4 regions of the Leisingera sp. F5 genome follow, and region 1 is predicted to be linked to each of the others. Evidence: riboswitches for the same ligand, from Rfam matches in the RefSeq annotation. Region 1 holds a riboswitch; each other region holds the start of a gene.
What was found. Region 1 has a riboswitch for cobalamin ahead of A2I95_RS08200 (aromatic ring-hydroxylating dioxygenase subunit alpha). Riboswitches for the same ligand answer to the same signal wherever they lie in the genome.
Positions count from the first base shown of each region.

Region 1 (7,671 bases):
CGGCGGAGTTTCTGGCACGAGAATATGCGGTGGACAAGGCCGGCGCGCGCGCCGCACTTTTCGGGCATGAGCCGGATATGGAGGGGCGGATGCCCCGGCTGCCGCGGAACCGGCGCAAGGGGGTGGTTGAGCGGGTTGGCCCCTGGGGTGCTGTGAACCGGGTGAGAGGGCGTTAGGGATGTTCGGCTTTTTCCGCCTTGTTCTGATCCTGCTGGTGGTGCTGACCGTGGCCTATGGTGCGGTCTCGCTGTACTCGCGTGAGATGCGGCGGATGAAGTTGAAACGCCGCTGGAAACAGAAGGGGTTGACCGGCGACCGCCGCGCCTTCATCCAGCGGGGGCTGAAACAATACGACCGCTCGTTCCGGCGCAAGCTGATCCTCTTGGTCTATATCATTCCGCTGGGGGCGCTGGCGCTTCTGGTCTACGTCATTAACTTCATGTGAGGTGCAGCAGATGCGTTTCATCAAATGGGCTTTCCTGATCACCATCTGGGTGCTGTTCGGCGCCTTCCTGCATTACACGCTGCCGCAATACGACGTGGTGCGCATCGTCAACACCTATGAGGAGCGGCAGGAGCTGAACGACTGGACGCGGGTCTTCTGGTCGCAGCCGGACGACCAGTCGGCTGAGCTGATCAACCGCGATGTGCAGTTCATCCAGGCGGTGCGCGGTAACGGCCGCAACATGGTCTACCGCAACGAGGATACCGGCTGGAACTGGCCGCCCTATTTCAAGTTCGACACCGCGAACCTTTATACCGATGCAAATGACAGCATCTCGACCAAGGCAAACCCGGAATGGGTGGCGGTGCTGCATTACGGCTGGCGCAACGAGTTTCTGTCGATCTTTCCCAATGCGGTGACGATCAATCCGGTGGCAGGGCCGGAGGACAAGCCCACCAACTGGTTCTCGATCATTTTCCTGGTACTTCTGGCCGCGGTTTTCTGGGCCGTCTATGTCCGCTGGCGCCGGTTCCGCCGGTCGCGCATCGACCCGATGATCGAAAGCGCCGAGGACAGTTTGCATGCGGCGGGCGATGCAATCGCCGAGCGCAAGGGCCGGGTCCGCCGCTGGCTGGATACCTGGAAGTCGAAGTGAGGAGGGGCCGCTGGTAGGGCGGCCCTGTTCTGTCTGGCACGCCACAGTCTGGCGCGGCTATTTCCCCGCCGGCTCCGGATACATGACCGGGTCGCGATGTTCGCCACTATCGTGAAGCTGCCAATAGGCCGCCAGGATGCGGTTGAAGAGCGGGCCGGTCCTGCCGGTGCCAACCGGTTGCCCGTCAATGCGGGTGACTGGCATGACCCCGCCTGCCGTTGAGGTTACGAAGACTTCATCGGCCTTTTTCAGATCCTCAACGGCAAGGTTCCGGGCAGAACACGGGACCCCCATCTGTGCGCAAATGTCAAAGACCGTCTGGCGGGTGACCCCCAGCAGGACGCTGGTGTCCGGAGTTGCGGCCGCGCCGTCCTTGATGGCGAAAACATTGAAACCGGGGCCTTCCGATATATTGCCGTTGCCATCAACCAGCAGGGCAGTGTCGGCGCCCCGGCCGTAGGCTGCGTAAAGCCCCTTTACCATGTCCAGCCAGTGGTAGTTCTTGACCGTGGGATCAACCGAGCCTGGCGGGATGCGCTGCACATCCGTCACCGCCATGTGCAGGCCGTGCTGCATCTGTTCTTCGCTGGCGACAGAGCCGAAGGGGATGGCAAAGGCAATGAAGCGGTTCTCGGCCTGCCTTGGGTCCCGGCTGAAGTCCGGCGAGGTCCCCCGCGTGCAGATGAATTCCACATAAGCCTGCCTGAGCCCGGACAGGGCCACGCAATTGTGCAGGATTTCGGTCACTTGCGCCTTGCCGTAGGGCACCGACATATGCAACGCATCCATGCCGCGGAAGAAGCGGTTCAGGTGGTCTTCCAGCCGGAAAAAGGCACCCTCCCAGACGTGCGCAACATCATAGGTCGCGTCTGAATGCAGGAAGCCATAGTCGAGCACCGATAGCTTTGCCTCGTGCATCGGCAAGTATTGCCCGTCCATATAGGCAACCCCGGGCGGGTAGCTGCGGTGGTCGGCGTGTCTGTGGGACAGTTCGGGCAATTTGCGCATGATAGGTCCTTTGGCGGGCAAGGTATGTTTGTGGTGCCAAGAGTAGTGCAGGTTTGCGGGCAAAATTCCTGAAAGCTTATCAGACTTCGGGTAAAGTGATCGAAACTTAGATGTTGAGTGAGCAGTATGCCAAGTATTCTTGATGATGCGGACAAACGGCTTCTGGCGATTCTTCAGCGGGACAACCGGCTGACGGCTGATGAATTGGGGAGCCTTGCCGGGATCTCGCGCTCTTCCGTTCAGCGGCGGCTGAAGCGGTTCCGGGAGGAAGGCGTCATCGAGGCGGATATTTCCGTTCTGTCGGCCAAAGCGGTGGGCCGCCCGATGACCTTTATTGTCGAGGTTGAGCTGGAGCGGGAACGCACCGACCTTCTGGATGAGTTCCGCCGGTCCATGCTGGCGCTCGAAGACGTTCAGCAATGCTATTATGTGACTGGGCACACGGATTTCATTCTGATTGTGACGGCCACGGATATGGCGGCATATGAGGATTTCAGCCGCCAGGTGTTCACGGACAATCCCAACATCAGGCGGTTTCACTCCAATGTGGTTGTGAACCGGGTCAAAGCGGGGCTGCAGGTGCCGCTTTGACGTGCCGGCAAAGGGCATGCGGCGGCTGCGCAGTGGAGGGCGAATCGATTCGGTTGCGCGAGTCGCGTGGGTCTGCTTGCGACTTCAGCGTCTTGCCGCAAACAGACTGACAGGTGCCGGTTTGAGATTCCGGGCGTGTTCTGCCCCTTGGGCGCAAGAAACATGCATGTCTTTTTCCGGTTTTCGCGGGTCGGATTTGTCTCCGTCCCTTTGTTGGAAATCGGGCAATACCGCGGGTAGCAAGGTGCCGCCTTTCGGGGCGGAGAATTGGGAAGCTGGTGAAATTCCGGCACTGCCCCCGCAACGGTGACCCCGGGCAAGGCATGGCAATGACCACTGAAGCAAGCGCTTCGGGAAGGTGCCAGGCCCCGCCGCCGAATGGCCCCGGGACAGTCCGGAAACCAGCCTTGCCAAGACAACGTCAACCGCGGGCGGCGGCAGGGCGGTTGCGGGCGTGCGGCCTGCAATCTCTCTCCCCATGCCTGCACCCAGCCAACCCGTCGCGGGGATGCGGCAAAGGAGAGAAGCAAATGCTTCAGGACAGCGAGATTCTGGCCAAACTGGTGGCCCGGCAGAAAAACTATTCCATGGAACAGGCGTTCTATACCGATCCGGGGGTGCTGGATCTGGACATGCGGCAGATTTTCTACCGCGAGTGGCTGTTTGCCATTCCCGCTTGCGAAGTTCCGAAACCGGGCAATTATGTGACCCATCAGGTGGGGTCGTATAACGTCATCATCGTGCGCGGCACTGATGGCGAAGTGCGTGCTTTCCACAACGCCTGCCGCCACCGCGGTTCGGTTGTGTGCAAGGCGAAAAAGGGCAGCTCTCCCAAGCTGGTCTGCCCGTACCACCAGTGGACCTATGAGCTGGACGGCTCGCTGTTGTGGGCGCGGGACATGGGGCCGGATTTCGATGCCTCCAAACACGGGCTGAAGCCGGTGCATTGCCGTGATCTGGCCGGTCTGATCTATATCTGCCTGGCGGATGAGGCACCGGATTTTGACGCCTTTGCCGACGTCGCCCGCCCCTATCTGGAGCCGCATGACCTGGGCAATGCCAAGGTCGCCTATGAAAGCTCGATCATCGAGAACGGCAACTGGAAGCTGGTCTGGGAAAACAACCGCGAATGCTATCACTGCGGCGGCAACCACCCGGCGCTGTGCCGGAGCTTCCCGGAAGATCCGTCTGTCACTGGCGTTGAGGGCGGCGAGACCCCGCCGCATCTGCAAAAGCACTTTGACCGGATCGAAGCGGCAGGCTGCCCGGCACAGTTCCGCATGGATGCGCGCGGTCAGCACCGGCTGGCGCGGATGCCGCTGAATGAGGGCGCGGAAAGCTATACCATGGATGGCAAGGCCGCGGTGGCCAAGCCGCTGGGCCGGGTGCCCTTTGCCGATGCCGGCACGCTGCTGAAGTTCCACTATCCGACAACTTGGAACCACTTCCTGCCGGATCATTCTCTTGTGTTCCGGGTCACTCCGATCAGCCCGACCGAGACCGAAGTCACCACCAAATGGCTGGTGCACAAAGACGCGGTTGAGGGCCAGGATTATGACATCAAGCGCCTGACCGAGGTCTGGATGGCGACCAATGACGAGGACCGCATCGTGGTCGAGGACAACCAGCAGGGCATCAACTCCCCCGCCTATGAACCCGGTCCGTATTCGGAAGTGCAGGAAAGCGGCGTCATTCAGTTCTCCAACTGGTATGCCGAGCACCTGACCCGCGCGCTGACCGGCCGTCACCTGATCGCGGCGGAGTAAGCACATGGGACTGCAGGCTAATTTCGAGACGCTGGACGAAACCTTGGCGTGGAAGGACGACGAGATGCTGGAATGCGTCTCGGTTGTGCCGGAAGCGCCAAACACCGCCACTTTCAGCTTCCGCGCGCCGTCCGGTGCGTGGTTCAAGTACCAGCCCGGCCAGTTTCTGACGCTGGAGCTGCCGGTGCCTGGTGAAACCGTCTGGCGGACCTACACCATCAGCTCTTCGCCCTCGCGCCCGCTGTCGATCTCGGTGACGGTCAAGGCGCAGGGCGACAGCATCGGCACCCGCTGGATGCTGGACCACCTGAGGCCGGGGAGGCATATCCGAGCGTCGGGACCGGCGGGTGTATTCACCCTGCCCAAGCGCCCGAACGGCAAGTTCCTGTTCATCTCTGCAGGTTCCGGCATCACGCCCAGCCTGTCGATGACGCAGTATCTGTTTGACCGCGGCCAGTCGCCCGACATCTGCTTTATCAACTGCGCCAAGCGCCCCAGCGAGATTATCGCGCGCCAGCAGCTGGAAAGCATGGCGTCGCGGCTGCCGGGGCTGAAGCTGAACCTGGTGGTGGAGGAGGACGACCCCTATCAGGTCTGGACCGGCTACCGCGGCCAGCTCAATCAGATCATGCTGGGCCTGATTGCGCAGGATTATCTGGAGCGCGAGGTCTACTGCTGCGGGCCGGAACCCTTCATGCAGGCGGTGCGCGACATGCTCAACGGCCTGGGCTTCGACATGGAGAACTACAACCAGGAGAGCTTTGGCGCGCCGGTTGAGACTGCGGCAGATGCGCCCGAGATCGACGATGTGGTGCCGGAAGAGACCGCTGCCGCCGAGATCAGCTTTGCGGCCTCCGGTGTGATGGCGGCCTGCACCGAGACCGACACCGTGCTGGCGGTGGCCAAGGCGTCGGGGCTGAATATCCCGTCGGGCTGCACCTTTGGCATCTGCGGCACCTGCAAGGTCAAGAAAACCGCGGGCGACGTGCATATGGTCCACAACGGCGGCATCTCGGAAGAAGACGTGGAGGCGGGCTATATCCTGGCCTGCTGTTCCAACCCGATTGGCCGGGTAGAGGTCGATATCTGATGAAAACGGGCGCGCGCCGGGTCTGGCGCGCGCCCTTCTATTCGAGGCCTGATCAGGCTTCCAGTGCCAGCTTGTGCACGTGGATTTCGTTGATCGGATGGCTTTCGGCACCGATGATACCGGGACGGGCGTGACGGTAAAGCGAGCGCCAGTAGGGCTGGATCACGGTGCCGTCCTCGCGCATGAACTGCTCAATCTTCTCCATATGCCCCCGGCGGGTATCGGCATCGGCAATGGCTGAGGCGGCCTCCAGCATGCTGTCGAACTCGGCGCTGGCGAGGCCGGTTTCATTCCAGGCCACCCCGGTTTTATAGGCCAGTGTCAGCACCTGCACCCCCAGCGGGCGGTGGCCCCAGTCGGTGGAGCTGAAGGGATATTTGTCCCAGTCGTTCCAGAAGGTGTTGCCGGGCAGCACCGTGCGTTTGACCTTGAGGCCTGCGTCGCGCATCTGTGCTGCCAGCGCATCGGTGGTATTGCGCCGCCAGTCGTCATCGATGGAGTACAGCTCATGCTCGAAATCGAGCATCCCGGCTTCTTCCATCAGCTGGCGCGCGGCGTCGGCGTCGCGCACCGGAGCGCCAATGTCGGCGTATTCCGGGTGGATCGGGCAGACGTGGTGGTTTTCCGCAAGGGTGCCGCGGCCGTCATAGCCCAGCTCCAGCAGCACCGCGTTATCGCAGGCCAGCGCCAGAGCGCGGCGGACGCGGGCGTCGGCATAGGGCTGCGCGCCATCGACCTCGGCGTCGCGGTTGGTGCGCAGCACCAGGGTATTGGCAGAAACCGACTCGCTCACGTTCCAGCCGATGGAGGTGAAGATATCGACATATTCGCCCACGGTTTCGTAGGTCATGTCGATTTCTTCGGCCTCGGCGGCCGACAGGTGGGTGGAGGCATCGGTGCCGAAGTCGATGAATTCAATCCGGTCAAGATAGGCGCCTTCGCCCCACCATTCGTGATCGGTGTTCTTTTCCAGCGCGACTTTCACGCCGACCTCGTATTCCACCAGCTTATAAGGCCCGGTGCCGACCGGATCGGCGCCCGGATCGCCCGACCAGCCGTCCGGTACGATGGCGGCGGGGTATTCGGTGACTGCCGGGATAATGGTAATATCCGGGCGGGTGAGCTTTACCTTCAGCGTCAGGTCGTCGACCACCTCCAGCGCGCCTTCGGCGGGGCCGTCGCCGGCCTCGTTCTGCAGCGACCCCATGCGGGCCGCCATCGAGTTGCCTTCCCACTTGCCATCGCACCAGCGGGCAAAGTTATAGGCGACGTCCTTGGCGGTCAGGGTGCCGCGGCCGTCGTTCCAGTTCACGCCAGGGCGGATGTGCAGCAGGTATTCGGTGGCATCCTCGTTGACCTCCCAGCTTTCCAGCAGACGCGGTTCAAAGGTGCCGTCGGCATTGTATTGCACCAGATATTCCAGATAGCCGCGCACCAGGTTGCCCAGCTGCGGCCAGTTGAACAGCGGCGGGTCAAGCAGCGCGCGCACCACCTGCTGGATGCGGATGGTGCCGCCCTGCTGGGGATTGACTGCCGCCTGCACCGGCTGGCTGAGGCCGATCATGCCGTAGGCGGCAGAGGCGGTCACCCCAAGCGCGGTTGCGCGGGACAGGAACTCGCGGCGGTCCAGTTTGCCAAGGGCCGCTTCTTCCGCATGCATACGGGCGGCGGGGTGGAGAGTTTCCCTGTTGTAGAATTTGGTCATTTTGCTTCCTTTGTTGCTGTGCTCAGCGCCGGAAAAGGTGCGGGCAGCAGATATGGAGAGTGCGAACGGCCGCCCTGCCCGCCAGCGGCCATTCACGGGGAGATGCCTTACTCGGCCGGCTCCTGGGTGATGGTGGTAGCCAGACCTGCCTGTTCGCGGCGGCCGTCGTTGTAGATCGCCTTGATCAGGGCCGCGCATTGCAGCACCATCACAACCGAAAAGGGCAGGGCGCCGATCACCATAGCGGTCTGGATTGCCTTCAATCCGCCGACCAGCAGCAGCGCCGTCACCACCGCGCCAAGCGCCACACCCCAGAAGATGATATGCGGGCGGGCCTTGGGGCCTTCGTCACCGGCGGCGTTGATGGTGTTGACGATCAGCACCGCGCTGTCCGCCGTGGTGACCAGATAG
Region 1 is NZ_LUKH01000009.1:158,515-166,185, reverse strand. Features, by position in the region: gene A2I95_RS08225 (DUF6638 family protein) at 1-176, shown strand, start outside; gene A2I95_RS08220 (hypothetical protein) at 179-445, shown strand; gene A2I95_RS08215 (DUF1523 family protein) at 456-1,100, shown strand; gene A2I95_RS08210 (aminotransferase class IV) at 1,158-2,108, opposite strand; gene A2I95_RS08205 (Lrp/AsnC family transcriptional regulator) at 2,235-2,699, shown strand; cobalamin riboswitch at 2,925-3,124, shown strand; gene A2I95_RS08200 (aromatic ring-hydroxylating dioxygenase subunit alpha) at 3,230-4,465, shown strand; gene A2I95_RS08195 (hybrid-cluster NAD(P)-dependent oxidoreductase) at 4,470-5,555, shown strand; gene A2I95_RS08190 (ABC transporter substrate-binding protein) at 5,608-7,260, opposite strand; gene A2I95_RS08185 (BCCT family transporter) at 7,368-7,671, opposite strand, start outside.

Region 2 (7,671 bases), on a different contig from region 1:
ACATTCGACAATGCCACTTCCTGCTCCTCGGAGAACTCGGTTGTGGTTGTGGACGCTATTTATGACCGGTTTATTGCCGCATTGGCCCAGGAAGGCGGCGCGCTGATTCCCGAAGCAGAGGCAGACGGTATCATCGCCAGACTCTGGCCGGACGGCCATCTGAACCGCGAAGTTATTGCACAAGACGCAGACAAGATGCTGACCGCGCTGGACATGGACGGAAACGTCCCCGCGGACACCAAATTCCTGGCGGTGGAAACCAAGGGCATCGGCCCGGACCACCCCCTGTCCGGCGAAAAACTGAGCCGCATTCTGGCGGTCTACCGCGCCGCCGATTTCGCGGATGCCAAAGCCATCGCCGCGCGCATTCTGGACCATCAGGGCAGCGGCCATTCCATCGGCATTCACACTGCCAGGGACGAACGCGCGATTGAGCTGGGCCGCGAGATGCCAGCCTGCCGGGTGATCGTCAATCAGGCGCATACGTTTGCCACCGGCGGCGCCTTTACCAATGGCATGCCGTTTTCCCTGTCGATGGGTTGCGGCAGTTGGGGCGGCAATTCGATCGACACCAACCTCAACTGGCGCCATTTCGTGCAGACAGCCAAAGTCGTGCGCGAAATTCCACCCCGCGAACCGGCACTGGACGACATTTTTGCCAGCTATTGGGCGGAGGCAGGCCAATGATGGAACTGCCCAAGGGAACCATTCGCGACTGGCTTGACAAACGCGCCAAGGACGGCGGCACCGGCTTTGTCTTTCCCGATGGCGCGCCGGACCTCTCCTGGCCCGAACTGCGCAGAACCGCCGAGGCCATCGCCCGTTCGCTGACCGCGATGGGCATCGCAAAAGGCGAAAGCATCGCCATCCTGCATCCCAACGGGCGCGAAGCCCTCGAATGCTTGTTCGGGGTGCTCTACGGCGGCTTCCGCGCCACCATGATCAACCTGGTCGCAGGCAACAGCGCCGTCGCCTACGCCCTGCAGCACAGCGGCGCCCGCTTTGCCTTTGTGCATGACAGCCAGACCGGGCTGTTCGAGCAGACTGCCGACCTGTCCATCCTCTCCCCATTGGACAGGCAGGCAGTCACTGGCGGCTCACCGGCAGAGCTGCACCCGCTCTCTGCCGGTGACCACGCTTTGCTGATGTACACCTCCGGCACCACCGGGCAGCCCAAGGGGGTTGTGCACAGCCACGCCAGCCTGCTTGCCGGCGGCTGGACCACGGCGGCTGCACATGAACTGACACCGCAGGACCGCGGCCTGTGCGTGCTGCCGGTCTACCATATCAACGGGTTGTGCGTGACGGTGATGGGCACGCTGATTTCCGGCGGCTCGCTGGCGATGTGCGAGCGTTTCTCCGCCAGCCGTTTCTGGGCCCATGCCGGCTGGTCGCAGGCCACCTGGTTTTCGGTGGTGCCCACCATCATCTCGCACCTTTTGCACTCGGAACTGGACCCGGTCGACAGCACTTGCGCCCGCATCCGTTTCGGTCGCTCTGCCTCCTCAGCACTGGCCCCGGACGTGCAGCGCGCGTTTGAGGACCGCTTCGGCATACCCATTATCGAAACCATGGGCCTCACTGAGACCGCCGCCCAGATCCTGTCGAACCCGCTGCCCCCCGGCACCCGCAAGATCGGCTCCCCCGGCATCGGCTATGGCAACGAAGTCGCTATCCTTGATGCCAATCAGAACCCAGTCACCGATGGCAGCGAAGGCGAGCTGGCCGTGCGCGGCCCCAATGTGATGCTGGAGTACCTCAACAACCCCGAGGCCACCGCAGGCACTTTCACCGCGGACGGCTGGCTGCGCACCGGCGACCTGGGGCGCATCGACGCCGACGGCTATGTTTTTGTCACCGGCCGCCTTAAAGAGCTGATTATCAAAGGCGGCGAAAACATTGCCCCGCGTGAAATCGACGAAGCCCTCTACTCTCACCCCGACGTGATCGAGGCCGCGGCCTTTGGACGCCCCTGCAAAAGCTACGGCGAGACGGTGGAGGCGGCGGTCAAGATCCGCAACGGCTCCAGCCTGACCCCGCTGGAGCTGATTGAGATCTGCCACTCCGTGCTGGGGCGGTTCAAATCGCCGGACGAGATACACATCCTGCAGGACCTGCCCAAGGGGCCGTCAGGAAAGATCCAGCGCAACAAGATCCTTGGGGAGATCAGCAACACCTGAGACCCCCAAGGGGCCCAATCCGCAAGACCCTAAGAGGGTCAGCCTTTGTGCCCCAATGTTTCGCGCGCGAAACATCCGGTCGCACTGCTGGCCGGTTCGCCGCGCCGCAGCGCGGCGCCGGGCCCAACGGGCGCCGGCTGTCCGTCAGGACATCCGGCAACGGGCGGGAGACCTGTGCTGCGGCACTCTCAGGCCAAGTGAAAGGACAGAAACGGCTCACCGCCATCCGCGTCCTGGACCCAGCGGGCCTTGATCCCGAAGATCCCGGAAACCGTTTCAGGCGCCAACGCCTGCTGCGGTGTGCCCAGCGCCACCAGGCGTCCGCCCGACAGCACCGCCACCCGGTCGCACATCAGCGCCTGATTCAGATCGTGCAGCGCCACGACGGTAGTCACCTTCAGGTTCCGGATGCAGTTCAGGATCGACAACTGATGGTGAATATCCAAGTGGTTTGTCGGCTCGTCCAGCAGCAGCAGCCCGGGCCGCTGCGCAAGTGCGCGGGCGATGTGCAGCCGCTGCCGCTCACCGCCGGACAGGGTGGCCCACTCGCGGCTGGCAAACCCCTCCATTTCCACTGTCTTCAGCGCATTTTCCACATGCTGGCTGTCTTCGCCGCTCCAGGGCCTCAACGCTGACAGCCAGGGGGTCCGCCCCAGTTCCACCACCGACCGTGCGGTAATTCGCTCGGCGGTGTCTGCCTGCTGTTCAACGATCGCGGTCCGCTGGGCGACCTCTCTGCGCGTCAGCCGCGCCAAGGGTTTTTCCGCCAGCAGAACCTCGCCTTGCGAGGGGCGCGCCAGACCCGCCAGCAGCCGCATCAGCGTGGATTTCCCAGACCCGTTCGGACCAACCAAGGCCAGGGTCTCTCCCGGCTGCACCGTCAATGAGACATCAGAAAGCAGCAGCTTGCCGCGGATAGAGTAAGACAGGCTGCGGGCTTCGATCTTCATCGCGCAGCCCTTCTTCCACGCACCAGGATCACCGCAAAGGACGGTGCGCCGATCAGGGCTGTGACCACGCCGATGGGCAGCACCTGTCCCGGAATGATGATGCGGGACACGATGTCGGCGCCAATCAGGAACACCGCGCCGGTCAGCGCCGCGGCCGGCATCAGCCTGCGGTGACCCGGGCCAACCAGGAACCGCGCCGCATGGGGGATGACCAGCCCAACAAAACCGATGGAGCCGACAATCGACACCATTACCGCAGTTGTCAGCGCGGTGGCAAAGATCAGAGTGACCTGCACCCGCCGCACCGGAATGCCCAGCGAGGCCGCTGAATCGGTGCCAAAGGTAAAGGCGTCCAGCGCCCGCGCATGGAACCGGCAGACCCCCCAGCCCGCCAGAGCCAGCGGCACCGCCAGCCACACATCCGGCCAGCGCACCCCGCTCATATTGCCCATCAGCCAGAACATGATGCCGCGGGCCTGATCAGCATTGGCCGACTTGGCGATGATGAAAGCAGTCAGCGCGTTGAACAGCTGCGAGCCTGCAATGCCGGCCAGCACGATCTGCGCTGCCGCCGCGCGGCTGCCGCCTGCTCCGGCGGCCCGGGCCAGAACGGCAACAAAGCCAAAGGCCAAAAGCGCGCCATTGAAGGCGCCAAAGGACAGCGACAGCGCACCGCCGCCCAGCCCAGCAATGGTCACTGCAACCGCCCCGGTGGAGGCGCCGGCAGAGATGCCGAGGATGTATGGATCGGCCAGCGCATTGCGCAGCAGCGCCTGCAGCACCACACCCGCCACCGCCAGCGCCGCCCCGCAGGCCCCCGCCACCAGCGCCCGCGGCAGCCGGTAACTCCAGACAATGCCTTGATCTATCGGATCAACCGGCAGCCCTGCCCCGGCCAGCTTGTTGGCCAGAACAGACAGCACAAGGTCAGGCGCAAGCGCGGTTTCCCCGATCATTGCGCCTGCCAGAACCGCCGCAACCAGCACCGGCAAGGCCAGGCACGCGCCCTTGACGCCCTGCCATGTGATTGCGGCGGCTGCGCTCACTGGCTGTTGCCGATCGCGCTGAGTTCAGCAGCCAGTTCCTCCAGCGCCGGAATGGCACGGATGGTGGCATCCATCGCCTGAGCGTCCATCACGACGATGCGGTTGTTCTTGACCGCATCCATCTGGCTGGCCACCGGATCACTGCGCAGGAACTCCAGCTTTTTCTCATAGTCATCCGCAGCAAAGCGGCGGCGGTCCATGCGGGCAATCACAATCACTGTGGGGTTGGCTTTGGCGATGGTCTCCCAGCCGACAGTCGGCCATTCCTCGTCGGTTTCGATGACGTTGCGCAGGCCCAGCTGCTGCATCATGTAACCCGGCGCGCCCTTCTCGCCTGCCACAAACGGATCGCTCTCCATTTCAGGCGAAGAGAACCAGAACACGGCGGATGCATCTTCCAGTGCGACTTCCTGCGCCTTGGCAACAGCTGCCGCCTCGCGGGCCTTGTAGTCGGCGACCAATTCGGCGCCTTTTTCGGCTTCGCCAAAGATCGCCGCCAGCTCCTCGATGCCCTGATACAGGCTGCCGGTGGTGAACATCCGGGTGCGGGTTCCGTCGCCGCCGGTGGTGTTGTCCTTACCGACGCAATCGGCGGGCATCACATAGGTCGGAATACCCAGATCATGGAACTGCTCACGTTTGGCCACGACGCCTTCGGGGCCAACGTGCCATTCGTACTGCGCCGCAACCAGGCCGGGCCGCTTAGCAACCACGCTTTCAAAGCTCGGATCGTTGTCGGCCAGGCGGTCGATCTTGGCATTCAGGTCCGCGTATTCGGGCAGCACGTCGTTGAACCAGACCGAGGTGCCCAGCACCTTGTCGCCCAGCCCCAGCGCGTAAAGCACTTCGGTCGCCGCCTGGCCGACCGTTACGGAAGACGCTGCCGGCGCCTCGAAAGTGATCGACTGGCCGCAGTTTTCAATGGTCAGCGGAAAGGTTTCACCGGCCGCCGCAGCCTGTGCAGCAGCGATGAAGGAAAGGCCGATCAGGCCGGAACGCAAAAACATGATATTCGATCTCCATGTGTCAATGACCGGAGAACGGGTGAAAGGGCATTGACCGGTAAGGCAGAGGTCCTTGCCCCCGTTTGCGGCACCGGAAACCGGCGGCGCATCTTATCGGCAACCTCCCCGGACAACCCCGCCCGGTGTTTTTCGGTTTTCACCGGCAGGTCTCCTGACTGGCGGGTCAATGACTGTGCCGTCTTCCCGGACTGTTTTGGTCCAGTGACGTCATGGCACAGCTCTCGCCGCCTACAGTTGCGGGGGCAGTTCCGTTTGGCGCCGGCAGGCACCGCGGATTCCCTCTTAGCCCTTTCGGGACCGGTAAAGCGCGGGTAGCGCATCCCTTTCGTTGCGGCAAGAAAAAGTTATTCTGCAGCAGAAATTCTGCGGCCCGGGCACAGCTGCGGCAAGCAGCCTAGGTAGGAGGGTTTCCAAAGGCACGGACAGATGGAAAATTCCAGAAGAAGCCGTTTCAGGGTTGGGACACCCATCAGCCGCAGCCGCAAAAGCGGGACTGCAAACTGTCCGGAGACAGCCCGCAGTCCCGTTATTCGACCACGATCAGATCGGTATCCATCGCCTTGAGCATGTCCAGGATGGCCTGCGGCGGTTGCGCGTCCGTATAGAAGACTTCGAATTTGGTATCCTTGCCGATCGACACCGGCGCGCGCTTGTTGAATTTGTCATGATCGGCAACGACTATCCGGACCTGCGCATTGGCCGCCGCGACACGGGCCAAATTTGCCTCTTCCAGGTCATGCAGCATGAAACCCAGTTCGGCATTGATCGCCCCGGCCGAAAAGATGGCAAACTGCACGTTCAGCCGCCGCACCAGATCCAGCGCTTCGGCCCCGAAGGCGCCGCCGTCATGCGGGCGCAGCTCGCCGCCGGCCAGAAACACCCGGTTGTTGTTGCGCGATGCCAGCGCATGGGCCACCAGCACGGAGTTGGTCACCACAAAGAGGTTTGACCGCTGCTGCAGCTCCTGCGCCACATAGGCTGTGGTGGAACCAACGTCTAAAAAGACCGAATCCCCGTCGCTGATGGTCTTGGCCACCTCGATGGCCAGACGCTGCTTTTCAGAGGCGTGGGTGTCCATCCGGCTTTGCAGCGGCAGCTCGTTCACATCTTCAACCAGATGCACCCCGCCGTGAACCTTGCGGACCGCCTGGGCATCCTCCAGCGTGCGGATGTTCCGCCGGATGGTTTCATTGGACACACCCAGCCTGCCAGCCAGATAGCTGACCCTGCAGGATCCGCCTGCCTGCTGCAGCGCCCGCAGGATTTCCTCTTCACGCTGGTTGGTGGTCTTACGGGTTTTGGTCATCTGGCCTCCTGTTGCGTTGCTACGCCAGAAAGCCACAAAAAACAACACACGGACCTCTAGCGCCGCAATTTTTTGCTCAAAAACCGCCTAATTCAGAGACAATTGTGGCTTATTGTGGTTTTTTATTGACTGACAGACATAACCGCAGCACCATCTCAGCACGCGACGCCAAGAATCGCACAAAATGCCACATATCAGGGAATTCCTTATGCTGAGAAACTTCAACGCTTTGGGAGCCGTGGCGCTGACAGCCGCCGTTTCCGCTCCATCCGCCTGGGCCGCCGAGTCCTCCGACCCCATCAGACTGACACTGCACGACTGGTCCGGCCAGCTGATCAACACCAAGATCATGGGCAGCATCCTGCAGGAGGCAGGATACAACGTCGAATACGTCCAGGCAGACTATATCGCCCAGTTTGCCGGGTTGAAGACAGGGGACCTGCATCTGGCGATGGAAATCTGGGAAACCACCGGACGCGAGGCGCTGGACGACGCGACTGCCTCGGGCAAGGTGGTCAACGCCGGCGAAACCGGGCTGATGGCGATCGAGGAATGGTGGTACCCCGCCTATATGAAAGACCGCTGCCCCGGCCTGCCCGACTGGCAGGCGCTGAAAGACTGCGCCGAGGAATTCGCAACTGCTGAAACCTCCCCCTACGGGCGCTATGTCGGCGGGCCGGTCACCTGGGGCGGCTTTGACGAGGAACGCGTCGAGGCGCTAGAGCTGGAATTTGAAGTTGTGCATGCGGGCACCGATGCGGCACTGTTTGCCGAACTTGAATCCGCCTATCAGCGCCAGGATCCGATTGTCCTGTGGGTTTATGTGCCGCACTGGGCGCCGGCCAAATACGACGGCGAGTTCGTGGAATTCCCGCCCTATTCCGCGGAATGTTACGCTGATCCTGCGGCGGGGGTGAACCCGGATCTGGCTTATGACTGCGGCAAGCCGCGCGGCCCGATCTGGAAGGCGGCCTGGGCCGGACTGCCGGAAAAATGGCCGGGTGCCTATGAGATCGTTCAGTCCTACCAGATTACCAACGAAGAGATGAGCGCCATGGTCGGCAAGGCGGATCTGGAGGGCGTCGATATCGATACAGTGGTGTCCGGATGGATGACCGCAAACAAGGACCGCTGGTCCGGCTGGATCGGCAACTGATCTCACTC
Region 2 is NZ_LUKH01000024.1:12,199-19,869, reverse strand. Features, by position in the region: gene A2I95_RS16575 (aldehyde dehydrogenase family protein) at 1-687, shown strand, start outside; gene A2I95_RS16570 (AMP-binding protein) at 684-2,180, shown strand; gene A2I95_RS16565 (ABC transporter ATP-binding protein) at 2,369-3,130, opposite strand; gene A2I95_RS16560 (iron ABC transporter permease) at 3,127-4,176, opposite strand; gene A2I95_RS16555 (ABC transporter substrate-binding protein) at 4,173-5,183, opposite strand; cobalamin riboswitch at 5,325-5,518, opposite strand; gene A2I95_RS16550 (DeoR/GlpR family DNA-binding transcription regulator) at 5,728-6,507, opposite strand; gene A2I95_RS16545 (ABC transporter substrate-binding protein) at 6,716-7,663, shown strand.
Region 2: linked by a shared signal. The riboswitch ahead of A2I95_RS16555 (ABC transporter substrate-binding protein) and the one ahead of A2I95_RS08200 (aromatic ring-hydroxylating dioxygenase subunit alpha) in region 1 are both predicted to bind cobalamin.

Region 3 (7,671 bases), on a different contig from region 1:
CTCCGCCGATCGACGGGCGCCCGTCCCAAAGCCCCGCTTCGGTCACTTGGAACACTTCGGGGGCTTCCACGTCGCGCTCGACCAGCCTGGTGCTGCTGGAGGCCTGAACCTCCCCTTCGGCTTTGGCTTTGGGTTGCAAAAAGGCCAGTTTCGGCCCGTCTTCACAGCCTGCCATCAGCAGCAGGCCCAAGACCGCCGCGGCAATCCGCGGGGCCGTCTTTGCTGTCGACATGGTGTCTTTCATGCTCTCATCCTTGCCTGTGCCCGCGGCGCTTTTGCGCCCTCGCCGGAATGCCCGGTCTTCTTGATTTGGCGGCATGATAGCCTGCGCATACGGCCATGAAAACCCTGACGGGCCGCGGCACAAAGGAAACCCGCAAGGGCGGCATGAATCCGCGCGGCGGGCGGAGGTCCGGGCTTTTCCCTTGCACTGCAGATTTCCCCTTGCCTCACCCGGTTTTGCGTCCTAAACCGCTGATCGGACCGGGGAGGTGGCAGAGTGGTCGAATGCGGCGGTCTTGAAAACCGTTGAACGTGAGAGCGTTCCCAGGGTTCGAATCCCTGTCTCCCCGCCACAAAATCAACTAGTTAGCTGCCACCTTGATCGACCGCCCCGAAGGGGTGATTTTGGGTTTCCCCAAAAAATTCCCCACGTTCATGATCTGTTTTTGTTCCGTTCCCGAAGGTCTTGAGCCTCTTTTGCCAGGCGCTTTTGACACGCGCCTTTCGAATATTTCTGGACCATGGACAGGCTCTTGTGGCCGGTGATCGCCGCGATCTGCTGATCGGTGCAGGCGATGGAGCAGGCGGCGTGAGGAGGGTTGATTGCTATTTCTCCTTGGAGCTTCCGCCGTCTTTCGTTGGCTTCTGTGGCTGTCTGGCTCCCCAGCCATTATTTATCAGCTTGCCGCCGAATGAACTGTTATTGCGTCGTTGCATTAGGTGTTTTTCCTTTCTTGGCTTCGAGAGCCTTGTGTTTGAGGATTTCGACTTCATTGAAGGTTGGGTAGTTCTTGCCTTCAAAGCCAATGAAGTTCCGGAGCAAGTGGTGCCACAACGGCACCTTGAGCCTCTGGTCTTGCTCTTAAAAGCCCGTGGCATCTATAGCGTCATTGTGTGCTTTGGCATCGACGGCCCGCATCACGGGCGGCTCATGAGCCATGATTGTGGTGAGCTGCGAATTCGCCTCTGCGACGTCGCTCTCGGTCGGATCGGTAATTCTCTGAAAATTGGCCAGCGCTTGGTAGTAGTCGTGCTGAAGCATTTGGTGAGTGCGTGCCCGCCCACTGAAATCAAACGTCAGCTGAAGTGCGCCGATCAAGGCGGTGACGCCCCCAGGTGCGGCTGGAAGCGTACCGCGACATTGTGGACGTGGCGACCATCTGTTTTGGCGATACCCATGGTGTGCAGATTGGCGATAAGGCGACCATGGCGGAATGCGTGGATCGTCTCGAAGAGGACGTTCAAACGCTCTATGCGGAAATCTCAGGCTGCATGACGAACAAGCGCATTCCTGTCGGCGTGCAGGCATCCATGCTCGAGCTGGCCTTCAATGTCGGATCCGGTTCGGTGTGCCGGTCAAAGATGATGCGAAAGGCCAATGCGGGCGACTATGTGTCGGCCTGCAATGAACTGCTGCGATGGGTCATGGCCGGGGGAGACCCCGCAAGTCTATTCCATGCACCGGCGGGTTGATTGCACTGCATCATCAGCAACAACTGAGCCAGCGCACCCTGGCAACGGAACAACTCCAGACCTGCTGCGCTGCGGAAATACAGGCGGGGTTCAAAGCGCTGTTTCGCCTCTGACAGCGGCAGTTACCGCCGTCGCAGCAGGTAGATATCCATGATCCAGCCATGTTCGGCCCGTGCCTTGGCGCGGGTTTCAATGATCTGGCCGGCAACCTCCGCCAGCGGGCCTGCCACGGAAATCTGGTTTTCCATGCCCGCGTAAGCGGTCCAGAAGATCTCTGCCTCTTGCGCATCAATGGACTGGAACGAACATTCCCCGTCCAGCATGATCACCAACGTATCAGCGCTGTCCGGCCAGCCGTTTTCGCGCAATTGCCGCCCGGTGGTGATGGTGAAGGGGGCGCCGATCTCGTTCACGGGAATCGCGTGCGCCGCGGTCAGTGCCTGGATCGAGGTGATGCCGGGGATCACTGTCAGTTTGATGTCCGCCAGCGTCTTCAGCCGCTCAGCAATCCGCATGGTGCTGTCATAAAGCGATGGATCGCCCCAGACCAGAAAGCCCGCCTTGCCGCCTTCGCGCAGGTTCGCGGTGATGTTTTGCCACCAGATTTCCGCGATGGCGTCATGCCAGTCATCCACCCGCCGGTGGTAGCTTTTGGTGGCCTCGTCGCGCATCGGCAGGGCGAATTCGACGATCTTCGGCCCGCCGCCCTCGATGGCCCGGGTGCAGATCTCCCGCCTGAGCCCCGCCAGATCATCCTTGCCCGCGCCCTTGTTGGGGATCAGGATCAGGTCTTGCGCATTCAATGCGTCGATCGCCTGCAGCGTCATGTGCTGCGGGTTGCCGGTGCCGATGCCGATCAGGGAAAGCTCAATCATCACGGGGCCTCTAGCATGAAAACATGACCCCCTATGGGGCCGCGCGCTGTTGTCTGCAAGCCTGCAGTTGCGGTCAGGAGCCTTCGCTGTCGGCCGGGGCGGTCACCTTGGCTTCGACCGGCACGCCGTCGATCATCAGCGGGCTGTGGCTGTTGGTGTTCAGCGAAACTTTCACCTCGGCGCCTGCGGGCAGAGATGCAATATGCATCCAGCCGGCGTACAGGCGGGCGAGTTTTTCGCCATTGATATAGACATGCGCATGGCCTTCGCCGTCTGCATCCGCGGCAGAGGCGTTCTGGGGCGCAAAGCGGAAGTTCTGCGGTGTGACCTGCAGGTTCCAGCCGGCCATCGGGTCCTTATGCAGCTGGACCGCAACACCGGGCGCATCCGGGCCCGCCGCCAGGCTGACGGCCTGGGAATGGTCATGGGCTGCCATTTCGGCATTGCTGCCGCCATGATGCGCAGGATCGCCATGATCATGACCGTCAAAGGTGATGCCATTGCCGGCAGCCGTCACAAAACCGGCGCCGCCGCCGAACACCAGGCCGATAGCAAAAAGAGCGAGAGAGCGGGACATTTTGTCATCCTCGAAAAAAAGAATGCCCCGCCGGTTCCGGGCCGGCGGGGAGCAAGAGGGGCGGGATCAGGCAGCGGCGTCCGCGCGCTTGCCTTCAGCCTGCCAGAAGTAGCCGGCAAAGCTGCCCAGCAATGCCCAGGCGGCCATGCCGATGCCAAAGGCACGAGCGGCAAACAGGGCGCCGATCTCGGTCGGAACCGGACCTGAGAACGTCTCCGGCTCAGGTGCGCCGACAACATGCGGCGCCATCAGCAGCAGGGCTGCAACCAGATAGCTCACCAGATTGCCGCCAAAGGCGATCAGCCACATCGCGACACCAGCTGCCGCCACGGTGATGGTCCACCAGATCTGGCGCACGCCGACGTCGGCAGCTGCCACCCCGGGCACTTCCGGCGCCAGCGACATGCCGGGCGCAAAGTGGAAGGCGATGAAGCCAGCCAGGCCCCACATCAGGCCGTTGCGTGCGGTCACCTCATGCCCCTGGCGCTCGGCCATCGACATCAGCGCCACCAGCACCAGCGCATAGCCGGTGTAGGTCAGCATGGTGAAGACAATGCTGAGACCATCGCGCACAGCATCAAAGCCGGGCAGTTCGGGATGCGCTGAAACAGCGTCAGCGCCGAAATGCACCAGCTCACCGGATTCATAGAGCTCGGCGTGCAGCAGCACAGGCTGCACGAAATAAAGCTGCAGCAGGGCGGTAATCAACCCTGCTGCAGCACCAGCGAACAAGCCGCTGATCAGAATACGACTGAACATGGTCTCAGTGGCAGGGGAAGCCGGTTGCGTGGCGCACATCGTGAGCGGCGTCATGCAAAGCGGATGCCTGAACATGGCCGGTCAGGGTGATGATCCCCAGGCCCAGAACCACGGCAAACAGTGCCGGGATGAAGGTCGTGCCGGCGGCAGATGCCTTGAGCGTTTTGGTCGTCATTTCTAGTCCTCCTCGCCGTCACACCCGACGGCAGATTGTTGCGTCCTTACACGGCCGGTCTCCTGACTCGCGGGTCGCAGCTGCCTTCCTCCTTCCCGGCTTGCGCCAGTGGATATTGGAAGGCCGCTCGCCGCTCACAGTCGCGGGGGCGGTTGAGGCTTCGGTGCCGCGATTTGGTCCACCGTCCTCATTCCCGTTTCAGTCCCAGTGCTTAGGCACTATCAGACACCGTGTCGGATTGTTCTGCCCCGCGGGGCGCCGCCGGGTCAAGAATGATTCCGCCAGTTTGCAGCCTTTCAGCGTCACGCAGCACAGCTATTCAGGCGGTTTCGGCCGGGATGCGGGCAATCGCCTTGAAACGCAAATTGCCCAGCGGACGGGCGTCGGCAAAATTGCCGTCGGCGCTTTCACCATACATCCGCAGGAAGGTCAGGATGTCCGGCAGGTCTTTTGCAGTGATCTCTCCGAACAGATAGGCGGTCTTGCCGCTCTGCCGCACAGCCAGCGTCTGCGGGCGTTTGCAGCCGGACATGCAGTCCACCTGCTGCAGCTTGACCTTCACCCCCGCCGCCTCCAGCACTGCGGCGGCCTGCCCGGGCAGGGCAGGGTCCGCGTCGCGGCAGGTACGGCACAGAGTGAGGATCGGCGCGTTCATCCCTCGGCCAGGTCCTGGTCGGCCAGCGGGCCATAGAGGATCAGCACCGGCGCAGTGGTTTCCATCGCCCGCAGCATGTCAGGCAGCTCGCCCACCTTGTGGCGGTGCAGCGATTGTTCGGGCGTGGAGACACCAAGCGCAACCAGCGCATCGGTTTCTGCCGGCAGGCCCGCTTCCATCAGCTTTTCCGCAAGCGCTGCAAAGGTGCGTTTGCCCATATAGACCACGGTGGTGGCCTCGGCGTCGGCCAGCGCCGCCATGTTCAGATCGTCCGGCAGGCCGCCGGTCACATCGTGGCCGGTGATGAATTGCAGCCGCCGCGCGGTCTTGCGCCGGGTGAGCGGGATGTTTGCCGCCGCTGCCGCAGCCGAGGCTGCGGTCACACCGGGCACGATCTCAAACGCGATGCCTGCTTCGCGCAGCGCGGCGATCTCTTCTTCCAGCCGTCCGAAAACGCCGGAATCCCCGGACTTAAGCCGCACCACATTGAGGCCGGAAGAGGCATAATCCACCAAAAGCCGGCTGACATGATCCTGCTTCGGCGAGGGGCGGCCTGCGCGTTTACCGACGCCGACCAGATCGGCGTCACTCCGGGCATGGCTCAGGATCGGCCCCGAGGACAGATCGTCAAACAGCACCGCATCCGCGGCTTCCAGCCGTTTGACCGCTTTGACGGTCAGCAGCTCCGGATCGCCGGGGCCGGAAGAGACAAAGCTGACAAACCCGCTCATGCCTGTTCTCCGGTGATCAGGTGGAAGAAGGTGCCGGTGACATGGCCCTTGACCGATCCGGTTTCCGGCACCGGGTTGCCGTCCGCGTCCATGACATTGGCCAGCGGCGCATCGGGTTCATCCAGAATGGTGGAATAGTGGAATTCATGGCCGCGCAGCGCAGTGCCAGCAGCAAAACCCGGCATGCCGGCCTGAAGCACGGCCCGGCGATAGCCAAGGTGGAATTTGCGCTTCTCGTATGAGGTCACAAGACCCAGAAGCCCGGCCATCTGATGCCGGTTGCCTTCCTTGTCGATCAGCGCCTCGCCCAGGGCCATGTAGCCGCCGCATTCACCATGCACCGGCTTGGTTTCGGCATGTTTGCGCAGCCCGGTGCGGAAGTTTTCTGCCGCCGCCAGCGTGCCGCCGTGCAGCTCAGGATAGCCGCCGGGAAGCCAGATCAGATCGGCGTCCGCCGCGGGCGCCTCATCCGCCAGTGGCGAGAATGGCAGGATCTCTGCCCCGGCTGCACGCCATCCGGTCAGCAGATGCGGATAGGTAAAGGAAAACGCCGCATCCCGCGCCAGCGCAATCCGCTGGGCTGGGGGCAGGGGCAGTGCCGCCGCCGCCGGGGCCGCCCCCGCCAGTGCCGCCGATTTGATCGCCTCCAGATCGACATTCTCACGCAGGAACGCCGCATAGCCTGCAATGGCCGCTTCCAGATCGGGATGCTCCACCGCTTGGATCAGTCCCAGATGCCGTTCCGGCAGCGCCAGATCACCGCGCCGGGGCAGGGAGCCAAGCACCGTGATACCGGCCTTTTCCATCCCCAGACGGGTCAGCCGTTCATGCCGCGGGCTTGCCACCCGGTTAAGGATCACTCCGGCAAAGGGCACATCGGTGTCATAGTTCTTGAACCCCAGCGCCGTGGCGGCAGCGGATTGCGCCTGGCCGCCGACATCTACCACCAGCACCACCGGCCAGCCCATGCGCTTGGCGGTCTCGGCTGAGGAGCCAAAACCCGACTGGCCCCGCGTCGCCACCCCGTCATACAGCCCCATCGAGCCCTCGCCGATACAGATTTCTGCACCTGCGGCCTGGCTGGTGACCGCATCCAGCAGGCCCGCGTCCATCGCCCAGGTGTCGAGGTTGAAGCTTGGCCGTTTGGCAGCCGCCAGATGGAACGCCGGGTCAATATAGTCCGGCCCGCTCTTGTAGGGCTGCACCACGAGGCCGTCTTCGGCCAGCGCGCGCAGCAGGCCCAGCATCACCGTGGTCTTGCCGGTGCCCGAGGAGGGCGCCGAGATCATCAGTCCGGGAGGGTTCATATCAGTCATCGCCATGGCTCCAGCTTGACCACGGGCTGTCCGCGCTTTGCGGTCGGTAGCGGCGGTCGTATTCGGTGGAATAGAGGCAGCTCTCGTCAAACCCTTCGCCCTTCAGCACCGGCCCCACCAGGATCAGCGCAGTACGGGAGATCTTTTCGTCCAAGGACCCTTTCAGTGTCTCCAGCGTCGCCCGGATGATCTGCTGATCCGGCCAGCTGGCGCGGTAGACCACGGCCACCGGGCAACCGGCACCGTAATGGGGCGTGAGGCTCTCCACCACATGATCCAGATTGCCGATCGAAAGGTGGATCGCCAGCGTGGTGCCGGTCTTGGCAAAGTTCTCCAGCGACTCGCCCGCAGGCATCGAGGACGCGCGCCCTGGCGTGCGCGTCAGCACTACCGACTGGCCAAGGCCGGGCAGGGTGAGTTCGGTTCCCAGTGCCGCAGCCGCTGCGGCAAAGGACGGCACACCAGGGGTGACTGACACGGGAATGCCCTCGGCTTTCAGGCGGCGGATCTGCTCACCCATCGCGGACCAAACCGACAGATCGCCAGAGTGCAGACGCGCCACATCCTGACCGGCCTCATGCGCGGCCTTGATCTCTGCCACGATGGCCTCCAGGTCCATCGCCGCGGTGTTCACGATCTTCGCGTCCGCGGGGCAGTGGCTCAGGATTTCCTCCGGCACTAGCGAGCCCGCATAAAGGCACACCGGGCAGGCGGCGAGGATGTCGCGCCCGCGCAGGGTCAAAAGGTCGGCAGCGCCCGGTCCGGCGCCAATGAAGTGAACGGTCATGGCTCAAGTCTTTCTGCTATGGCCGCGGTGGCAAGCCCATCCGCGGTGACAACTCTGGGGGCCAGGAGGCGCGCCCGCGCCTCCGGTGCCCCATGGCGCGC
Region 3 is NZ_LUKH01000011.1:121,319-128,989, reverse strand. Features, by position in the region: gene A2I95_RS09805 (SPOR domain-containing protein) at 1-244, opposite strand, end outside; tRNA gene A2I95_RS09800 (tRNA-Ser) at 486-575, shown strand; gene A2I95_RS09795 (hypothetical protein) at 1,085-1,321, opposite strand; gene A2I95_RS09790 (glycoside hydrolase family protein) at 1,339-1,695, shown strand; gene cobF (precorrin-6A synthase (deacetylating)) at 1,818-2,570, opposite strand; gene A2I95_RS09780 (hypothetical protein) at 2,644-3,147, opposite strand; gene A2I95_RS09775 (CbtA family protein) at 3,214-3,906, opposite strand; gene A2I95_RS09770 (CbtB domain-containing protein) at 3,911-4,081, opposite strand; cobalamin riboswitch at 4,116-4,329, opposite strand; gene A2I95_RS09765 (DUF1636 family protein) at 4,401-4,736, opposite strand; gene cobA (uroporphyrinogen-III C-methyltransferase) at 4,733-5,467, opposite strand; gene A2I95_RS09755 (cobyrinate a,c-diamide synthase) at 5,464-6,783, opposite strand; gene cobM (precorrin-4 C(11)-methyltransferase) at 6,776-7,570, opposite strand; gene A2I95_RS09745 (cobalamin biosynthesis protein) at 7,567-7,671, opposite strand, start outside.
Region 3: linked by a shared signal. The riboswitch ahead of A2I95_RS09770 (CbtB domain-containing protein) and the one ahead of A2I95_RS08200 (aromatic ring-hydroxylating dioxygenase subunit alpha) in region 1 are both predicted to bind cobalamin.

Region 4 (7,671 bases), on a different contig from region 1:
TTTTGCCACCAATGGCATCAACATGACCAAGCTGGAAAGCTATATGGTGGACGGCTCCTTCACAGCGACCCAGTTCTATGCCGATATCGAAGGCCACCCGGAAGATCCGAATGTGCAGCTGGCAATGGATGAGCTGAGCTATTTCACCACCAATGTGGAAATCCTCGGCGTCTATCCCGCGAACAACGGCAGGTTTTGAAAGGCTTTGCAGGCAGGGGCTTTGCCCCTCTTGGCCTAACGGCCAATTTCCCCCAGGATATTTTCAGCCAGAAGAAGAAGCGGATCCCGCCGCGCGGCAGCGCGGCGCCCGGCCCAACGGCGTGGGGCAATCTTTGATTGCGCCGGAGCGGGCGGGAGAACCACCCTGCAGTTTTGCTGTGCGGGTAAAGTGAGAGGCTGGACATCGACCCAAGCGGGGCTCGTTGTGGCTGCTTCCTTCCGGACCTGACCAGGTTGGCGAGGCGCCTGCCCGCGCCAACCTCTCGAATCCCGATATAAGCGCCGCCGCCGGGATTGGCAAGTGCCCCACTAGCCCTGCCTTCGACGTTCTAAAGCTGCAGCTCCAGCTCCAGAAAGCCGCCGCTGCTGTGCCCTCGCGGCTGAGCCAGCCCGGCAGGCAGTTCCTCCAGGTATCCGACGGCTCCCGGCCCGGTAACGGCAACCGCGCTGGTGCCGGGCATCGGCGCCAGCTGCCAGGGATAAGGCGCCTCTGCCAGCGGATCACAGGGCAGCCGCCCGGCGATGTAGTCGCGGATTGCCTGGCGGATCCGCATCGGAGGCAATGGCAGTTCTTTGGCCTCGCGCAGCATGCTGAAGCTGCCGCCGCCGCTGACCCGGTAGCTGTTGGCCGCAACCGCAAAATGCTGGGCAGGGTCCACCGGCCGGCCGTTCCAGCACAGGTTCCGGATCCGCCGGGCACCGGGATTGATCATCACCCCCGCCGCCGAGAACCGCGGCGGCGGGGCTGGATCAATCTGATAGCTCAGCCCGAAGATCACATCGAAATTATGCCCCGCCCGCTGCGGATCGGCCAGCGGCTGTCCGGAGCTGCCCGGCACGATCCGGCTGAACAGCCCTGCCGACATTTCCAGCCAGTCCAGAAGCTGTGCGCCGGCAACCTCGACCACCCGCAATTCATTGGGGAAGACCTGCAGATCAGAAATATTGCGGGCACAAAGATCCCCGGCCGCAATGTCGGTATAATAATGCGGCCCGGAGCGGCCGCCGAATTTGCACGGTGCAACAGCCGACAACAACGGCAGGCCTTGCCTTCCGGCCCCCTCAAGCAAAGGCCGCACCGCAGCGGCCTGGGCACTGCCCACCAGTGCCAGGCCGCGATCAGGCGCGAAGAAAGTGAAGTACGAATGCATCGCCACCGAACTGTAGCCCGCGGGCTGGCGCATACGTTGCAAAGTGCGGGCATGGTCTTCTGCCAGTGCCTGTGTGAAACCAGGGTCCTCCGGCACCAGCGGCTGGGCTGCCCCGGTTGCACCATGCCGGCCCACCGGCTGCAGGCTGGCAGAGCCGCCGGCAGGATGCCAAGCCCCGCTGCGATGCTCCAGATCCAGCCTCAGAACACCCAGATGCGAGCCATGCGCACCAGGCATCACGACGGGCTTGTCAAAGGGGTGCGCGGGATCCGGCAGCGTCAGATGCGTGTGGCCGCCCACAACGGCGTCAATCTCCGGGAGGCTCGCAAGCTGCTCCAGTTCATTTTCACCGCGGCCTGCCCTGGTCTTGCCGTCAATTCCGGTATGAGCCAGCGCCAGCACCAGATCGCAGCCCTGCGCCTTCAGCCGCCGGGCTTGGGCCGCGGCGGTTTCAACGATGGCACCTGCGGCCAGTTGTGCCTGCAGCGCCTTGCCGCACCAGATCAGGGTCTGCGGCGGCAGCACCGAAAACAGGCCGATCCGGACCGGCGGTAAACCGGGGCAGCCAGGCACCGCCCGCTCCAGCACCGCCGAGGGCACGAAGGGCAGCCGGAGATCAGGCTGCCGCGCCGTCAGGCTTGAGCACAGCACCGGGCATGCCACGTCTTTCAGAACGCCCGCCAGCGCCTCCAGGCCGAAATCGAAATCATGATTGCCAAGACCGACGGCATCATATTTCAAGAACCGGAATGCGCGCGCAAGGGGGTGAGGGCCTTTGGCACCCGCCACGATGTCACCCAGCGGCGACCCCTGGAAGCCATCGCCATTGTCGACCAGCAGACAGGCCGCGCCCAGACGGTCAGCCTCTGCGCGCGCGCGGCTGATCAAAGTGGCAGCGCGGGACAGGCCGATGGCCCCGCCGGGGCGGTCGGCATAATAGTCGTGGCTCAGCAGATTGCAGTGCAGGTCCGTAGTGGCCAGCACGTGCAACTGCCCGGTTGTGGTCCGGGATTGCGAGGCGCGCGCCCCGCTTGTCATGTCCGAAATTCCGCTGACACCGACTGCCGCTGCTCCTTTCGCACCCTTCGGTGCCGCTCTTGTTTTGCGGCTATTTGAATCAGCGTTTTAACGATTTGCAAAGAACCCTTTTTGCTGCATTTGATTTTTTCCTGCTGCCGGCGCAGCAAAGGGGCGGACGCCCCCTGTCCTGCAGTGAAAAGCCGCCATTCCCGCCCGGCAGGTGTGGCGGTGCAGTGACAGGCAAGCGCAGATCGCCGCCGATTGCTGGCAACGCCTGCGGCACACTGCCATGGATGGCGCTATTCCATCCGTTGCGCCCAGTGAAACCGCAGCAGCCAGAGGAGAGCCGCAATGAAACACGCAGAACAAGTGACATTCGGCGGCGGCGGGCTGGAGCGGGCGGCCCATCTGCGCACGGATCCCGCAGCGCTGGAAGCGGCCTGGAACAGCCCGGAAGCCCAAGTTCTGCTGATGTGGCGCGGCAAACCGCTGACCCGCCGCGAAACGGATGCGGATCTGCCCGGCGGGCTGGCCTGGACCAGTCCGGCGCATCCGCTGGCCGCTGATTGCAAGGATGCCGCATTGTTTCTTGGCCTGGCACCCGGCGGCGCGCCGTGCTTTGCCTGCGATATCAGCGGCTGGCAGCCCGAAGACCTGGATCAGGAGGCGCTCAACAGTTTTGCCGATGCCAGCGAGCAGCAGCACCCGGATCTGCCTGCATCCCACGCCTTTGCCGAGCTGCGCCGGGTCATGACCTGCCTCACGCCGCTGGAGGCGGAACTGGCCGCCACTGCCAAGGCGCTTCTGGCCTGGCACCGCAGCCACGGGTTCTGCGCAGCTTGCGGCGCCCCCAGCGACATGGCGCAGGCGGGCTGGCAGCGGATCTGCCCCGCCTGCAAGACACCGCATTTCCCGCGCACCGACCCGGTGGTGATCATGCTGATCACCCATGGCGATGCTGTGCTGATGGGCCGCTCGCCCGGCTGGCCCGAAGGGATGTATTCGCTGCTCGCAGGTTTTGTCGAACCGGGTGAGACGCTGGAAGCTGCCGTGCGCCGCGAAACATTTGAAGAAACCGGCGTGCAGGTCGGGCCCGTCAGTTACCTGTCCAGCCAGCCCTGGGCCTTTCCGATGTCGCTGATGTTCGGCTGCGCGGGCGAGGCGCTGAGCACGGACATCGCCATCGACCCGGCTGAGATCGAAGACGCTCTGTGGGTCAGCCGCCAGGACATGATGACGGTCTTTGCCGGCGAACACCCGGTCCTAAGGCCGTCACGTCAGGGGGCAATTGCGCATTTTCTGCTCAAGAACTGGCTTGCGGACACCCTGGACTAAATAGCATATTGCCGAAAACGGCGCGCCGGCACGGCAGCGCAACCAAGGCAGGCGCGCATGGAATTTCAAAGCAAAGAAGATATCGAAGCACCGATTGCCGACGTCTTTGGCGCGATCTCTGATTTCGGCCTGCTGGAGCGCTCGGCTCTGCGGCGCGGCATCGACGTGCAGCGGACCGGCGATACCGCCCATCCGGAAAACGGCCTGGCCTGGGACATCGGCTTTCGGTTTCGCGGCAAACAGCGCGACATCCGGCTGACGCTGGCGTCCTATACCCCGGTCACCGGGCTGTCGCTGACGGGCGGCGGCAGCGGCCTGGACGGCCAATTGGAGGTTGAGCTGCTGGCGCTGTCGCCGCGGCGGACCAGGATGTCGGTGCAGCTGAAACTGACCCCCACCACCCTGACCGGCCGGCTGCTGGTACAATCGCTGAAACTGGCCCGCAGCAACCTCACCCGCCGGTTCAAGCTGCGGCTGGCCGACTATGCCCGGATCACCGAGGAACGGCTGAACCGCACCGCCTGACCCCAAGATTTGGCGGGGCGCCGCACTATTGCTGCGGCAGCAGCCGCGGCCACAGGGCTGCATTGGCGCGGGCAAAGGCGCCCAGGTGGCCGATCTTCTGCACACCAGTCTCCTGCGGTACCAGCACCGTCCGGCGCTGCCTGCTGCCGCCAAAGACGTCTCCCAAACGCCAGACGGCCGCTGGCGGCACAACATCGTCATCCGCCATCGCAAACAGATCCACCGGCGCACCGGTGTCTTCCCATTTGGGCAACGGCAAAGCCGAGCCGGTTTCCGGCAGGTAGCTGCCGGGCGTGGTGCACCAGCGCCGCCATTGCCAGTAAACCCCGGCGGGCAAATCGGCCCCGAACCCCACCGCGCGCCCGGGCAGATAGCCCAAGGCACGGACCAATGGCGGCACATGGCCGAACCAGAAAGCCAGCGCCAGCGCGCGGTAGGGCCAGGGATGATCGTGGTGATGCACCAAGCCGCCCGCAACCACGATCATGCGGGCGACGTCCTTCAGGCCATCCTGCAGGGGCATCAGCATTGCCCCCAGCGAGTGGCCGATAACCCACAACGGCACGCCCGCATAGTGCCGCTGCATTTCAACCCGGGCAGCTGGCTGATCTTCCAGCGTCCATTGGGCCATTGTCGCATCGGAATGGCGCGGATGTCCCTGCGCCGAGTCTCCGAAATCCCGGTAATCATAGGTCAGGCAGGCCACGTGCTGCTCGGCTGCCAGCCAGCGCGCGAAATGCCGGTAATAGCGCTGCGGCACGCCGGTTGCGCCATTCAGCACCACCGCCGCCCGCGCCTGCCCCGCCGGATGATACAGCCGCCCCGCAAGCATGTGGCCGCCCGAGGCAAACCGCAGGGCTTCCTCGCGGATAACCGCGGTATGTTCTGCACTTTTGTCCAGCATGGCAGCCTCCTAGACCGATTGGTCTAACCCGTGTCTGGACCAATCGGTCTAATGCTGTCAAGCTGCCGCCATGACTGACGTAACGACAGCTGAGACAGGCGGGACCGGCCCGCCGCCGACCCGCGAGCGGCTGATCCGCGCCGCTGCCGGCCTGTTCCGCAACAAGGGCTACAGCGGCACCGGGCTGGCGGAACTGCTGGCAGAGGCAGGGGCACCCAAGGGCTCGCTTTATCACCATTTCCCAAACGGTAAATCCGACCTTGCGCTGGCCGCGGCGGACTGGGCGTCAGGGCAGATGCTGCTGCTGATCGAGGCGTCTTTTGCTCCGGCGCCAACCTTCCGGGAGGGTGCCAAGACGGTCTGCTACAAGCTGGCCAAGCTGTTCGACAAACAGGGTAAATGGAGCGGCTGCCCGGTTTCTGCCACCCTGTTCGAAGGGCCGGAAAACGACGCCTTCCACCAGCACGCCGCGCATCTGTTCGAGGGCTGGATTACTGAAACCACCCGCCATGGCCAGCGCTTGGGCCTGGCAGAAAAAGAAGCCCGCGCGGCGGCGGAGAATTTCTATATCCTGCTGCAGGGCGGCTGGCAGCTGGCACGGGTGCGGCGCGACTCGGATGTGATCCGCGGGCTGTATTTGCAGATGCAGAAAAACGATTGACGACTCGCGGAAGAAACCGCTACCGCTTGTAGTGATGGTTCCCGTGCCACAGAATCTTGTGTCCGGGATGAAAAGGGAACACGGTGCGGCCTGCGCAAAAACAGGCCAATTCCGCGGCTGCCCCCGCAACTGTAAGCGGCGAGCGACCCCGATAGAGCCACTGGCCCGTAACAAGGCCGGGAAGGATCGGGAAAGCGACGACCCGCAAGTCAGGAGACCTGCCATCAGACGTGTAACTCGAACCCGGGCGGGGTGTCCGGACAGGGTCTGATGGCTGCGGCGGCTTCGATCCGCCTTTCATCCGAGCTCTTGTCCCCATGACCCCCGTGCCACGCGCGGAGGGCGCAGATATGATGTGGACCGACCAGACGCATTTCTATGCGGCAACAGATTGCAAATACCTGGGGCGCCCCTGCCCCGCGGCGGAACGGATGATCACCAAACTGGCCGAAGCGATGACCAAGGCCAAGCCGCTGACACAAGAGGATTTCGAGATCACCGGCACCACCGCTCTGGACGGCTGCCCGCGCAACTGCCCGGCGCAATTTGCCGCCAGCCACGACCGGATCCGGCTCTATTGCGGCGTCGGTGAAGAGGCGCCGCGTGACGGGCTGGACCGCTTTGCCGATGCCATCCTCAGCCGCGACGGCACCGGGTTTGCCGCCTCCAAGCTGGACACCCGCCCCTGCGCGCTGATGGAGGCGCTGCCGAAAACCACGGAGGCATTGCAGGCGGAACAGATGCTGGCGCTGTAACACGCACCTCAACAGACTGAAACGCCCCGCCTTCCCGTCACACCAGAGGTTTACCGCTGGCCAAACAGGAGGGCGCTTCGCATCCGCTCGGGGTCAGGCGCTGCCTTCAGCGCTTTGAAATTTGTCCCGCGCAGGCCCAGTCCAGCTGCGCCTCAGTTTCAACCGCGCAGGGCCGCACTGCGCGCAGCCGCGCCAGCGCCTGCGCCGGTTCCTCGCCGCATTCGATCATCAGCCGCAGCACCGCCATGCCGGAGCGCCCGCAGCCGCCCTTGCAATGCACCAGAACCCGGCCGCCGCCGCCCAATGCCTGGCGCGCAGACCGGCTGGCAGCCGCCCATTTCGCTGCCACGCCCGGCGGCGGGACGCCGAAATCCGGCACCGGCAGGTGCAGCCAGCGGCAGGCCATGCTTTGAACATCAATCCCCAGCCGCGGCACGCCTGCGGCTGCGTGCTCTGCCTCCGTGGTCATCGAGATCACCAGCCCCGGCTTCCATTGATAGATCTGGATCAGGTCGCCGCGGTAATCGCCGCCCGCCCCGGGCAGCGGGCATAGCGCCAGAATGCCGCCGCCTGCTGACAGCGCGTGGATAGTAAGACCTGCCGACGCTGCACCGTCCTGCGCCGCAAGTTCCGGGATGTCTTCAGATCGCATACCGCCTCCTTAGCCGCTGCGTTCCTGCATTTCCCCCGCAGTCCCCTGCCTTTGCAGCCTAAGCGTTAAGCGCGCAATCCCAAAGCCCTTTTGCGCCTCCGCGGCGGCCCTATCACCGGTGGACGAATGCAGCGCGCTTCAATACCCTGCGCGGAACGCGGACGCCCCGCATCCCGAATCCGGCACGAGACATCATGAACGATACCCCCAGCGGCACCCCCGGCGCATCCGGCCAATCCCAATACCAGGTTCTGGCCCGCAAATACCGGCCCGAGACCTTTGCCGATCTGGTGGGGCAGGACGCCATGGTGCGGACGCTGAAAAACGCCTTTGCCGCCGACCGCATTGCCCAGGCCTTTATCATGACCGGCATCCGCGGCACCGGTAAAACCACCACCGCGCGGATCATCGCCAAGGGGATGAACTGCATCGGCGCCGACGGCCAGGGC
Region 4 is NZ_LUKH01000020.1:34,795-42,465, reverse strand. Features, by position in the region: gene A2I95_RS14985 (prephenate dehydratase) at 1-199, shown strand, start outside; RNA gene ffs (signal recognition particle sRNA small type) at 387-485, opposite strand; gene A2I95_RS14975 (5'-nucleotidase C-terminal domain-containing protein) at 549-2,408, opposite strand; gene nudC (NAD(+) diphosphatase) at 2,742-3,725, shown strand; gene A2I95_RS14965 (SRPBCC family protein) at 3,783-4,250, shown strand; gene A2I95_RS14960 (alpha/beta hydrolase) at 4,276-5,154, opposite strand; gene A2I95_RS14955 (TetR/AcrR family transcriptional regulator) at 5,225-5,815, shown strand; cobalamin riboswitch at 5,834-6,056, shown strand; gene A2I95_RS14950 (hypothetical protein) at 6,166-6,570, shown strand; gene A2I95_RS14945 (protein-tyrosine phosphatase family protein) at 6,677-7,222, opposite strand; gene A2I95_RS14940 (DNA polymerase III subunit gamma/tau) at 7,417-7,671, shown strand, end outside.
Region 4: linked by a shared signal. The riboswitch ahead of A2I95_RS14950 (hypothetical protein) and the one ahead of A2I95_RS08200 (aromatic ring-hydroxylating dioxygenase subunit alpha) in region 1 are both predicted to bind cobalamin.